2 regions of the Serratia sp. LSHTC3 genome follow, and region 1 is predicted to be linked to the other one. Evidence: predicted binding sites of a transcription regulator. Region 1 holds the regulator's gene; the other holds the start of a gene.
What was found. Region 1 encodes Fur, which represses iron uptake genes when iron is present. Its sites were predicted from a motif close to ATAATAATGAGAACNACTATCAA; they were not measured.
Positions count from the first base shown of each region.

Region 2: the regulator Fur is predicted to act here: its motif matches at 1,844-1,866, upstream of fes (enterochelin esterase).

Region 1 covers NZ_JBXUNP010000005.1:289,308-294,270, reverse strand. The annotation lists gene ybfF (esterase) at 1-413, shown strand, start outside; gene ybfE (LexA regulated protein) at 670-957, shown strand; gene fldA (flavodoxin FldA) at 1,213-1,752, shown strand; gene fur (ferric iron uptake transcriptional regulator) at 2,082-2,528, shown strand; gene AC2CGI_RS19670 (beta-N-acetylhexosaminidase) at 2,777-4,963, opposite strand, start outside.
Region 2 covers NZ_JBXUNP010000001.1:1,455,673-1,460,635, reverse strand. The annotation lists gene AC2CGI_RS06915 (amino acid adenylation domain-containing protein) at 1-182, opposite strand, end outside; gene AC2CGI_RS06910 (MbtH family protein) at 233-457, opposite strand; gene fes (enterochelin esterase) at 487-1,794, opposite strand; gene AC2CGI_RS06900 (TonB-dependent siderophore receptor) at 1,995-4,184, shown strand; gene AC2CGI_RS06895 (helix-turn-helix transcriptional regulator) at 4,235-4,855, opposite strand.

The DNA of each region.
Region 1 (4,963 bases):
ACCAGACCCGACGCCATGACGAGATCTTCGCCGCGCTGAAGGCCGTCAGCGCCGCCGGCATTACCCAGCGCCAGGCGGCCGCCCAGTTGATGCGCGACTACCTGCAGGAAGAAGGCGTGATCCAGTTCCTGCTGAAGTCCTTCCATAACGGTGAATGGCGCTTCAACCTGCCGGTGCTGATCGAACGCTACGAAGACATCACCGGCTGGCAGGAAGTCCCGGCCTGGCCACACCCGACCCTGTTCATTCGCGGCGGCCTGTCGCCGTACGTGCAGGACAGCTACCGTGCAGACATCGCCCGCCAATTCCCGCAGGCACGCGCGCACGTCGTCGCCGGCACCGGCCATTGGGTGCACGCCGAAAAACCGGAAGCGGTGCTGCGCGCCATCCACCGTTTCCTCGGCGAAGCCTGAAAAACGCGCTCACCTGGCGAAAAAACGCGCTAAAGATAACGGCTTAGCGCGTTTAGCCCGCAGTTAGGCATTGTCGCCGCTCCATCTGCTGGGGTAATATGGCGCGCTATAATTTTGCCGCCGCGCCAGCGCGTTCGCGAACGCCGGTTCGGGGGTAAATTTGGGTTAGGGTTTATTGGCCCGAAGTGTGTTAACCGATGCCTCCGGAAGCGTGCGAGCGCTTTTTGATGCAAACTCCCTTGCAGTACCGCTACCTATGGCAAAAGAACAAACGGATCGCACGACGCTGGATCTGTTCGCAGATGAACGCCGTCCGGGGCGCCCGAAAACCAACCCGCTTTCCCGCGATGAACAGCTTAGAATCAATAAGCGCAATCAGTTACGGCGCGATAAAGTGCGCGGATTGCGGCGCGTAGAGCTGAAAATCAACGCGGATGCGGTGGACGCCCTGAACAAACTGGCGGAACAGCGCAACATCAGCCGCAGCGAACTCATCGAGCAGATGCTGTTGGCGCAACTGGCGGAAGAACAGCCGGAACATTGATCTCTTCGGCCGCACGCGCGGCGCGGCGTTAAGGACAACGCCGGATCGACCACGCTTTTCTTCATCCTTCGGCATCGCATAAATGCGATAAAACCCCGGCGCCACTTTCTGGCATGATACGCATTTACCGGTAAGAGACTGCGCCTGTCGGCGCCCGCCACCGTGGCGAAAGGCTCTTGCCATGGCATCATTTTAATCGGCGGCAGTGCCGGCGCCGAGTAATGCAATTAATTGAATTTAAAGGTTATACGCGATATGGCTACTGTAGGCATTTTCTTTGGCAGCGACACTGGCAATACCGAAAACATTGCCAAAATGATCCAGAAAATTCTCCAGAAACAGTTTGGCGACGACGTCTCTGAAGTGCACGACATCGCCAAAAGCAGCAAAGAAGACCTGGAAGGGTTCGATATCCTGCTGCTGGGTATCCCGACCTGGTACTACGGTGAAGCGCAGTGTGACTGGGACGATTTCTTCCCGACGCTGGAAGAAGTCGATTTCAACGGCAAACTGGTGGCGCTGTTCGGCTGCGGCGACCAGGAAGACTACGCGGAATACTTCTGTGACGCGATGGGCACCATCCGCGACATCATCGAACCGCGCGGCGCGGCCATCGTGGGCCACTGGCCGACCAAAGGCTACCACTTCGAAGCTTCCAAAGGCCTGGCGGACGACAACCACTTCATCGGTCTGGCGATCGACGAAGACCGTCAGCCGGAGCTGACCAATGAGCGCGTCGACGCCTGGGTCAAACAGATTGTCGAAGAGCTGAGCCTGGCCGATATCGTCGGCTAAACGCCGGGACTGGCGAAAGGTTGAACAAAGGCCCTGTAAAGTGCATAGTGTGCCGACAGGGCCGTCATCGGCAACAGGGATTGCTGCGATAGAAGCTACAGATTTGTAACTTCCCACCCCGTCACGGTAGACTGAGATATCGGTTTATCCCATCCATCAAGGCGTTGCATGCAAAACATGCAATAGTGCAATTATATCTTTGTTAACAACCGGCGGTTTCCATTTAGTACAACCGGTTCTATAATGAGACGCATTAACTCTTTGTGCCGACCGATGCCACAGGCGAGTACGCCTCAACTTGATTAGCATAGTAACAGGACTGAATTCGCATGACCGACAACAACATCGCATTGAAGAAGGCCGGCTTAAAAGTCACGCTTCCGCGACTCAAAATCCTGGAAGTACTGCAAAATCCGGAATGCCATCACGTCAGTGCGGAAGATTTGTACAAAAAACTGATTGATATGGGCGAAGAGATCGGCCTGGCAACGGTTTATCGCGTACTGAACCAGTTTGACGATGCGGGCATTGTGACACGTCACAACTTCGAAGGCGGCAAGTCCGTGTTCGAGCTGACCCAACAGCATCACCACGATCACCTGATTTGCCTGGACTGCGGCAAAGTGATCGAATTCAGCGACGAATCCATCGAAGTGCGCCAGCGTGATATCGCCAAGCAGCACGGCATCAAGCTTACCAACCACAGTCTGTACCTGTACGGCCACTGTGAAACCGGTGACTGCCGCGAAGACGAATCGCTGCACGACAAGAAATAAGCCTCACCGGCTATGAGAAACCGCCTCACATTGAGGCGGTTTTTTTATGCCCGCCGTACAACGGGCAAAAAAATCCCCGGGCAAGCCGGGGAAAGATCATGTCATGAAATACTACAATTGCAGCGGCACTGCGACTCCACGTACTGCTCTCACTTCAACATCCGCCCCACGCCGGCACGCGCGGGGGCGAACGCATTCCCCCTTCGTTAAGCGGCCCGCCGCCATGACGACAGGCCGATGTGCCGGGCTTAGACCTTCTCGGCGCGGCTGTAACGTTTACCGTCCGGGCTGACCGAGCGCACCTGTACTTCGCCGGAGACCGCCGGTTTGGCCTTGGCATCATAGCGCTGCCACTGCTTACCGCCGTCGGTGGAGTACTCGATGCCCAATCCCGGCAGCGCGATATTCGCTTCCAGCTTGCCGCCCGCCACGCGCGCGCCCGGCACCGGCAGACGGTAAGCGACGCCGCCTTTGTCCAGCTTGGCCAGTTCTCGTTGGCCCAGGATATTGGCGAAGCGCAACCAGTCTTTCTCCAGCGCCTTGGTGTCGACAAAGTGGGTTTCCCCGCCTTTGTATTCACGGCCGGCGCGATAGTCCTGCTCCCAACCGGCTCGGTGCCAGGCGCGTTCCGCCACCGACAGCGCGCGCGGGAAGATCATGTATTCCATCTGCGGATCGGTGCGCTGGGTTTCGCTCCACAGCTGAGCGGACAGACCGTAGGCGCCCGGCCACGGCTTGTCGCTTTTGGCGTTAAAGTGGTTGCCGTCGCGGTCGACCGAGGTTTCCGCGTTCTGCGGCATGTTGTCCGGCGCGAAGCTGAACACCTTGCGCTCGTCGCTGAAGCGGGTGCCCCAGTAGTAACCACGCTCGTCCGGGTTCACCTCGTAAGGGAAGTCCATGTAGACGTAGTCCGGGTTGGAGACCACCACTTCATATCCTTTGTTGGCCCAGTCGTTGACGCTATCGAAACCGCCCCAGTACAACGTATCCCAGAAGTTGACGCCCACGCGCGAGGTGGCGAACGCCTTTGCGTTCTCGGCGTCTTTCAAGCCGTCTTGCCAGGCCTGCATTCTGTCGATGCCGTGCGCCTTCACCAGCTTGCTGACCTCCTGGCCGAAGTAGCTCGGCAGGTGTTCCATGTCGGCCACCTTGCCTTCTTTGATCATCGTCTGGCAAACCTGCGACTTGGCCCACGGCTTGTCTTCGTTGCTCTGGTCGATGATGCCTTTACCCGGCTCCGGTTTCGCCTTGTCGGTATAGCCGGCGCCCAGGCGGATGTTTTTCGCCTCATCGCCGCCGAAGTGCCAGGTTTTGATCGGCTGCCCGGCTTCTTTATGCATCTGGGCAATCTCGCCAATCACCTTGTCGACAAAGCGCTGGGAGGAATCCAGGCACGGGTTCAGGTAGCTCTGGCGGTTAAAGAACTGCACCGAGGTGGTATTGGAGGTATCGGTCGGATCCACCAGGCGGAACTCGTTGGCCTCCTGCTCTTTGCCGGCGGCATGCAGTTTCTTGTAGCGCGCTTCCATAGAGACCACCGCCGCGCGGGCGTGCGCCGGCATGTCGATCTCCGGGATCACCTCAATCTGGCGCGCCTGGGCGTATTTGATGATGTCGATATAGTCCTGACGGCTGAAGAAGCCGCCGTAGACGTCCGGCCCCTGGCCGTACTGCGGCAGCAGGCAGGTGGTTTCGCTCAGATCGTGGCAGCGCTGGCCGCCGACTTCCGTCAGCTCCGGCAAACCGGGGATCTCGATGCGCCAGCCTTCGTCATCGCTCAGGTGGAAGTGGAATTTATTGAGCTTGTAAGCCGCCATCTGATCCAGCAGGCGCAGCACCGCGTCCTTCTTATGGAAGTTGCGCGCCACGTCAAGGAAAATGCCGCGATACTGGAAGCGCGGCGCATCGCTGGCGTCGAGCGTGGCGATCTTGCCGCTGCCGTCGCTCGGCACTAACGACAGGATCGACTGCAACCCGTAGAACACCCCGGCCTGATCGAAGCCGATCACCCGCGCCTCTTTCTTACCGATTTTCAGCTCATAAGCGCCCGGCACCGCCATCGCGCCTTTAAACTTGCCCGGCTGGATGTCGGTCTTGATCGGGTAACCGTTGGCCTGAACCGGCACGCCCAGCAGCGCGAAGCGCTGGTTGACGACGTCCGCCGCCGGCTTGACCAGCGTGCTCAGATCCGGCGATACCCCTTTGCGCAGGTCGGCGTCCTGTGCGTGCACTTTCACCTGCATCGGTGTCGGCACGATCTGGCCGCGCAGCGCGCCGGCGGGCAGCGTCTGCAGATCGGCATTGCTGACAAAGCGCGAAGCCGGCGTCATCAGAATGTTTTTGTCGTCCTTGGTGCGCTTCCACTGATCGCCGGTGAACGGCGCCACGAACTGGTCCAGATTTTCGGTGTCGGTATTCGCCAGCATTTTCGGCTT
Region 2 (4,963 bases), on a different contig from region 1:
CGGATCGCGCGCTCCAGCGCCGAACGATCGATAGCGCCGTGCAGTTCGGTGTAGTGCGCCACGGCGAAGCTGTTGCGGCGCAGCGCGATTTGGTCGGCGATCCAGATCCCCGGTTGCGCAGCAACCAGCGGATAATCCCGATACTCGACCTGAGTATCCGGTAAAGAAAGCGTTTCTGACATGGTGTCTGTCCTTTCCCTCAAACGGAATATATCGATTGACTGCCTGGCGCTTAACGCGCAGCATCCGCCGCTTTCAGCGCCGCCGGCCGCATGTCCTGCCAGTGCGTTTCGATGTAGTCGATGCACTCGCCGCGCGACGCCGGCCCCATCAGCACGCGCCACCCCTGCGGCGTATCGGCAAACTGCGGCCACAGCGAATACTGCTGCTGCGCGTTGACCAGCACGGAGAAACGGAGGCTTTCGTCATCGAACGGGTTTTGTTGTTCCTGAGTCATTTGCATTACCTGTCTGTCAAAATGTGGGATTACTTCATTGCGGAAAGCAGCCGGCGCACGCCGTCCACCAGGCCGCCGCGCCAGCAGAGCGCGTCATGTCCGCCGGAATACACGCGGTAGTCGGCGCGGTGCCCGGCCGCCGTCAGCGCCTGGTGCATCTGGCGATTGACGAATTCGATGTCCGCCTCCCGATCGCCGGCCTGTTGGATCACGGTGAGCTTGGGTGCCGCCGCGTTGCGCTGCCGAACCTGGCGTATCAGCCAGCCTTCCTCCAGTTCGTGGCGTTTTTCGAACTGGGTAACAAATTGCACCGTAGGCCACCAGAAAGAGCCGGACTGGCTCAGCACGTGGCCGAAGCGCTCTGGCCAGTGCAAACCGGCGTATAACGCCGCCAGCCCGCCGTAGCTCTGGCCGGCGACCACGGTGCGCGCCCCAGTCTCGCTGAACGCTTCGCGGCGCTGCGCCTGCGGCAGCAGTTCGTCGATCACCGCCTGCCAGAAGACGGCGTTGCAGGGCAGCTCGTTTTCCCGGTATTCACCATCGATCGCATCGATCAGCAACCAGCACGCGGGAGGCAACTGCCCTTTTGCGGTTTCGTTCTCGATCACCGGCAGCAGCGCATGCCTTTCGATCCAGTTTTGGCCGTCGAGCAGCAGCACCAGCGGGCGGTTCGCTTTCACCGCCGCGTCGCCGCTGGCATACAGCCAAACGCGCCGCTGGTTACCCAGCCGTTCGCTGTGCCACTGAAATCGCTGTAGCCGCGCCTCATCCAGCGGCCGATCGGCAGCCTGCCAGGCGCTTTGATCGTCGGCATCCGGTCCTTGCGCCAGGGATACGGGCCGCGGGCGATGAGACGGCCCCAGCGAGAGCCGATTCAGCGGATCGGCGATCGCCAACGGGAACAGCGATACCCACCAGGCACGCTGCTGGCGGTCGCGTAACGTTTCGTCGTCGCTGAAGACGGGGGGGAGATCTCGCTCGGTAATGGGGATCAGGCTGTAGCTGCCGCGCCAGCGGCGATCGATAACGGCCGAGCCGTACCAAACGTCGGTGCCGGGGAGCCTGGTCAGGCTGCTGGGGGACGTGCTGTGGTGATCGGTAATGCCGTTGATATCGGCGTAAACGCGGCATATCGGCGAGTGCCGTTCATCGCCGGCGGGGTCGCGCCATAGCCAGGTCATTTTGACGTGGCGTTCGTCGAGCGCGTCGACGATGGGCGTGCCCTGCGCGGCAACCTTTTGCCACCACGCGGATTGCCCTGCCGCCTCTTCACGCAGCCATTGCGCCGCCAATCCCTCAAGGTCGTTTCCTGGCCTCTTTTCCGGCAAAAACTCCATAGCGCCCCTTACATAACATGAGTGATTTTTACAAAACCTGACAATCGTATTGATACTCATTATCATTTTCAATACTATTTGTCGGATTTTTACCGTCGTGCACATACGGCGTCTCCGCGTCGACGGGTGAATACCGCTCGTCGATATTTCGGGGTTTATCAGGGTGGCATAACACACAACGCAGGTATGCAGGAGAGATAATGAAGATTAAAAACAAAGGGATAGCTAACGGGAATGCGGAGGCGATGTCCGCCAGGCGTCTGTTGCTGGGATCGGCGCTGGCGTTATTGCCCTTGGCGCAACACGCGTCTGCGGCAGCGGACGAAACGATTTTGGTGACCGCCGACGCGCAAAACAGCGTGACCGCGCCGGTCAAAGGGATCGTCGCCAAAGAGAGCGCCGCCGGCACCAAGACCGCCGCCTCTCTGCGCAAGACGCCGCAGTCCATCTCGGTGGTCACGCGCGAGCAAATGAACGACCAGGAGCCGGCGTCGGTCGCCGACGCGCTGAACTACACCAGCGGGGTGATCACCACCTACCGCGGCAACTCCAACCGCAATGACGAAGTGATCAGCCGCGGCTTCCGCTATGCGCCCAAACTGCTCGACGGCCTGCACTTTGGCCTCTCGAGCCAAAACGGCGGCGCCGGGCAGATCGACCCCTGGCTGCTGGAGCGCGTGGAGATGGTGCACGGCCCGGCCGGCGTGCTGTACGGCCAGGTCAGCCCCGGCGGCGTGGTGGTGATGACCAGTAAACGCCCTACCGCCCAGAGCATTCACGAAGTCAAATTCAGCACCGGCAACCGCCATCTGGCGGAAACGGCGTTCGATTTCGGCGGCAAACTCAACGACGACAACACCCTGTTCTATCGCCTGAACGGTATCGCCAGAACCGAGCACGAGTTCGTCAAAGACAGCAAGCAGCAACGGGTGGCCATCGCGCCGGCCTTCACCTGGCTGCCGAACGAAGACACCAGCTTTACGCTGCTGACCAGCTACCAGAACGATCCGAAAGCCGGGTCGCGCAACTTCCTGCCGCGTGCCGGCACGCTGTTCCCGACCAGCGCGGGCTATGTGCCCTATGACTTCAACGTCAGCGAGCCCAGCTTCAACAAATCGCGGCGCGAGCAGGCGTCGATCGGTTACAGCCTCGAGCACAACTTCAGCGATGCGCTGTCGTTTACCCAGAACCTGCGCTTCACTCACCGCGATGAAGACTATAAATATCTGGTCTATAACGTAAATTCTGACGTTAACGACCACACCGTGACGCGCAGGGCGCAGCATGAAACGCAGATGACCAACGAGTTTGGCGTGGATAACCAGCTGAAGGGCCTGTTCGATACCGGCGAGGTGAAGCACACCGTGCTGGGCGGGCTGGATTACCGCTACAGCCATAGCGATTCGAAGATGTATCGCGATCGCGGCAACGATTACCCGATCGACTGGGCCAATCCGGTTCGCCCCAGCATTGATGGCAGCGCGCTGACGCTGGTTTCCAGCGAATTGAAGACGCTGAATCAGGTCGGGGTGTATCTGCAGGATCAGCTGGAGTGGAATAACTGGAACCTGCTGCTGTCCGGCCGCCAGGACTGGTCGCAGGTCAACACCCGCGATCGCACCGCCGGCGGCAAAGAGCAGACCTACAACGATGCCCAGTTCACCGGCCGCGCGGGCCTGCTCTACGCCTTCGACAACGGCATTTCGCCGTATGTCAGCTACAGCACCTCGTTCGATCCTAACCTGTATCCGAGCGCGCCGGGCGCCGATCCGCTCAAGCCGACCACCGGCAAACAGACCGAGGTGGGCGTGAAGTACCAGATCCCGGGCGGCAATACCCTGCTGACCCTCTCCTGGTTCGATATTACCCAGCGCAACGTGGCGTCCTATAACCGTCTCACCTCCGCCTATGAGCAGATTGGCGAGGTGAAATCCAAGGGGATTGAGGCGGAAGTGCACGCTCAGCCGACGCCGGCGATCAAGCTGACCGCCGCCTATACCTACACCGACGTAGTGACCAAAGACTCCAACTCGGCGGACGAAATCGGCCACAGCCCGGCGGGCATCCCGCGCCACGCGGCGTCCGCCTGGGGCAGCTACAGCTTCCTGAGCGGCGCGCTCAACGGCCTGACCGTCGGCAGCGGCGTGCGTTATATCGGCGATGCGCCGGCCGACGCCACCGGCCAGTACGACGTGCCGCACTACACGCTGTACGACGCCATGGTGAAGTATGACCTCGGTCAGGCTTCGTCGGCGCTGCGCGGCGCTGCGCTGCAGCTCAACGTGCAGAACCTGACGGACAAGAAATACGTTTCGTCGTGCAGCGGCGAGTACGCCTGCTTCTACGGCAGCGGCCGCAGCATTATCGCTTCGGTCAACTACCGCTGGTAACGAAAATGGGCGGCCAGCGCCGCCCCTTTCTTCCACCTTTCCCGCCGCGTTTACTCTTGCTTCAATTCCCGCAGATGCTTGTACACCGTGGCGCGCCCCATCGACAGCACGTTGGCGATATAGTCCGCCGCGCTTTTGGCCTTGAACGCCCCCTGATGATAGAGATCGCTGACCAGCCGCCGTTTCTGTTCGCGGCTCAGCGCGCCGAGCGCAGCGTTCTCGCGCCGCAGCCAGTCATGCAGGAAGGTATTGATCTTCTCTTGCCAGTCGTCTTTGAACAGCTGTTGCGGCTGCGGCTGCAATCGCGTGACCGACAGGAACATATCCAGCGCGTTGCGGGCGTCCTCGAACATCGCGGTGCTCAGGTTGATGCACAGCAGATAGCTGGGGTTACCCTGCTCGTTGCGCGCGGCGATGCTCACCGAGCGCATCTTTTTGCCGTCCCAGTTCAGCTTTTCGTAGGGGCCGGTCACGTTGGCGCCGCCATCAAACGTGAAATCTTCCAGCCCCGCGTCGTCGCCCGGTTTGCGCTTCGACAGGTTGTTCGCCAGGTAGGCTATCTTGTTGGCGGCCAAATCGTGGATCACCACTTCCGCATTCGGGAAAAACAGGGCCGCGATGCCGTCGGCGACCGACCGCAACAGTTCAAGTTGAGAAGAAGAATTCGCCACGCTGGGGTGTCTCCGTATAGCCCGGTTTGGTTTGTTGTTCAGCCGCTTAGCATACCGCAGTTGCCGCCGCTTGCCGAGCGGATGGCGTTGTTTTCCCCCTCACCACCG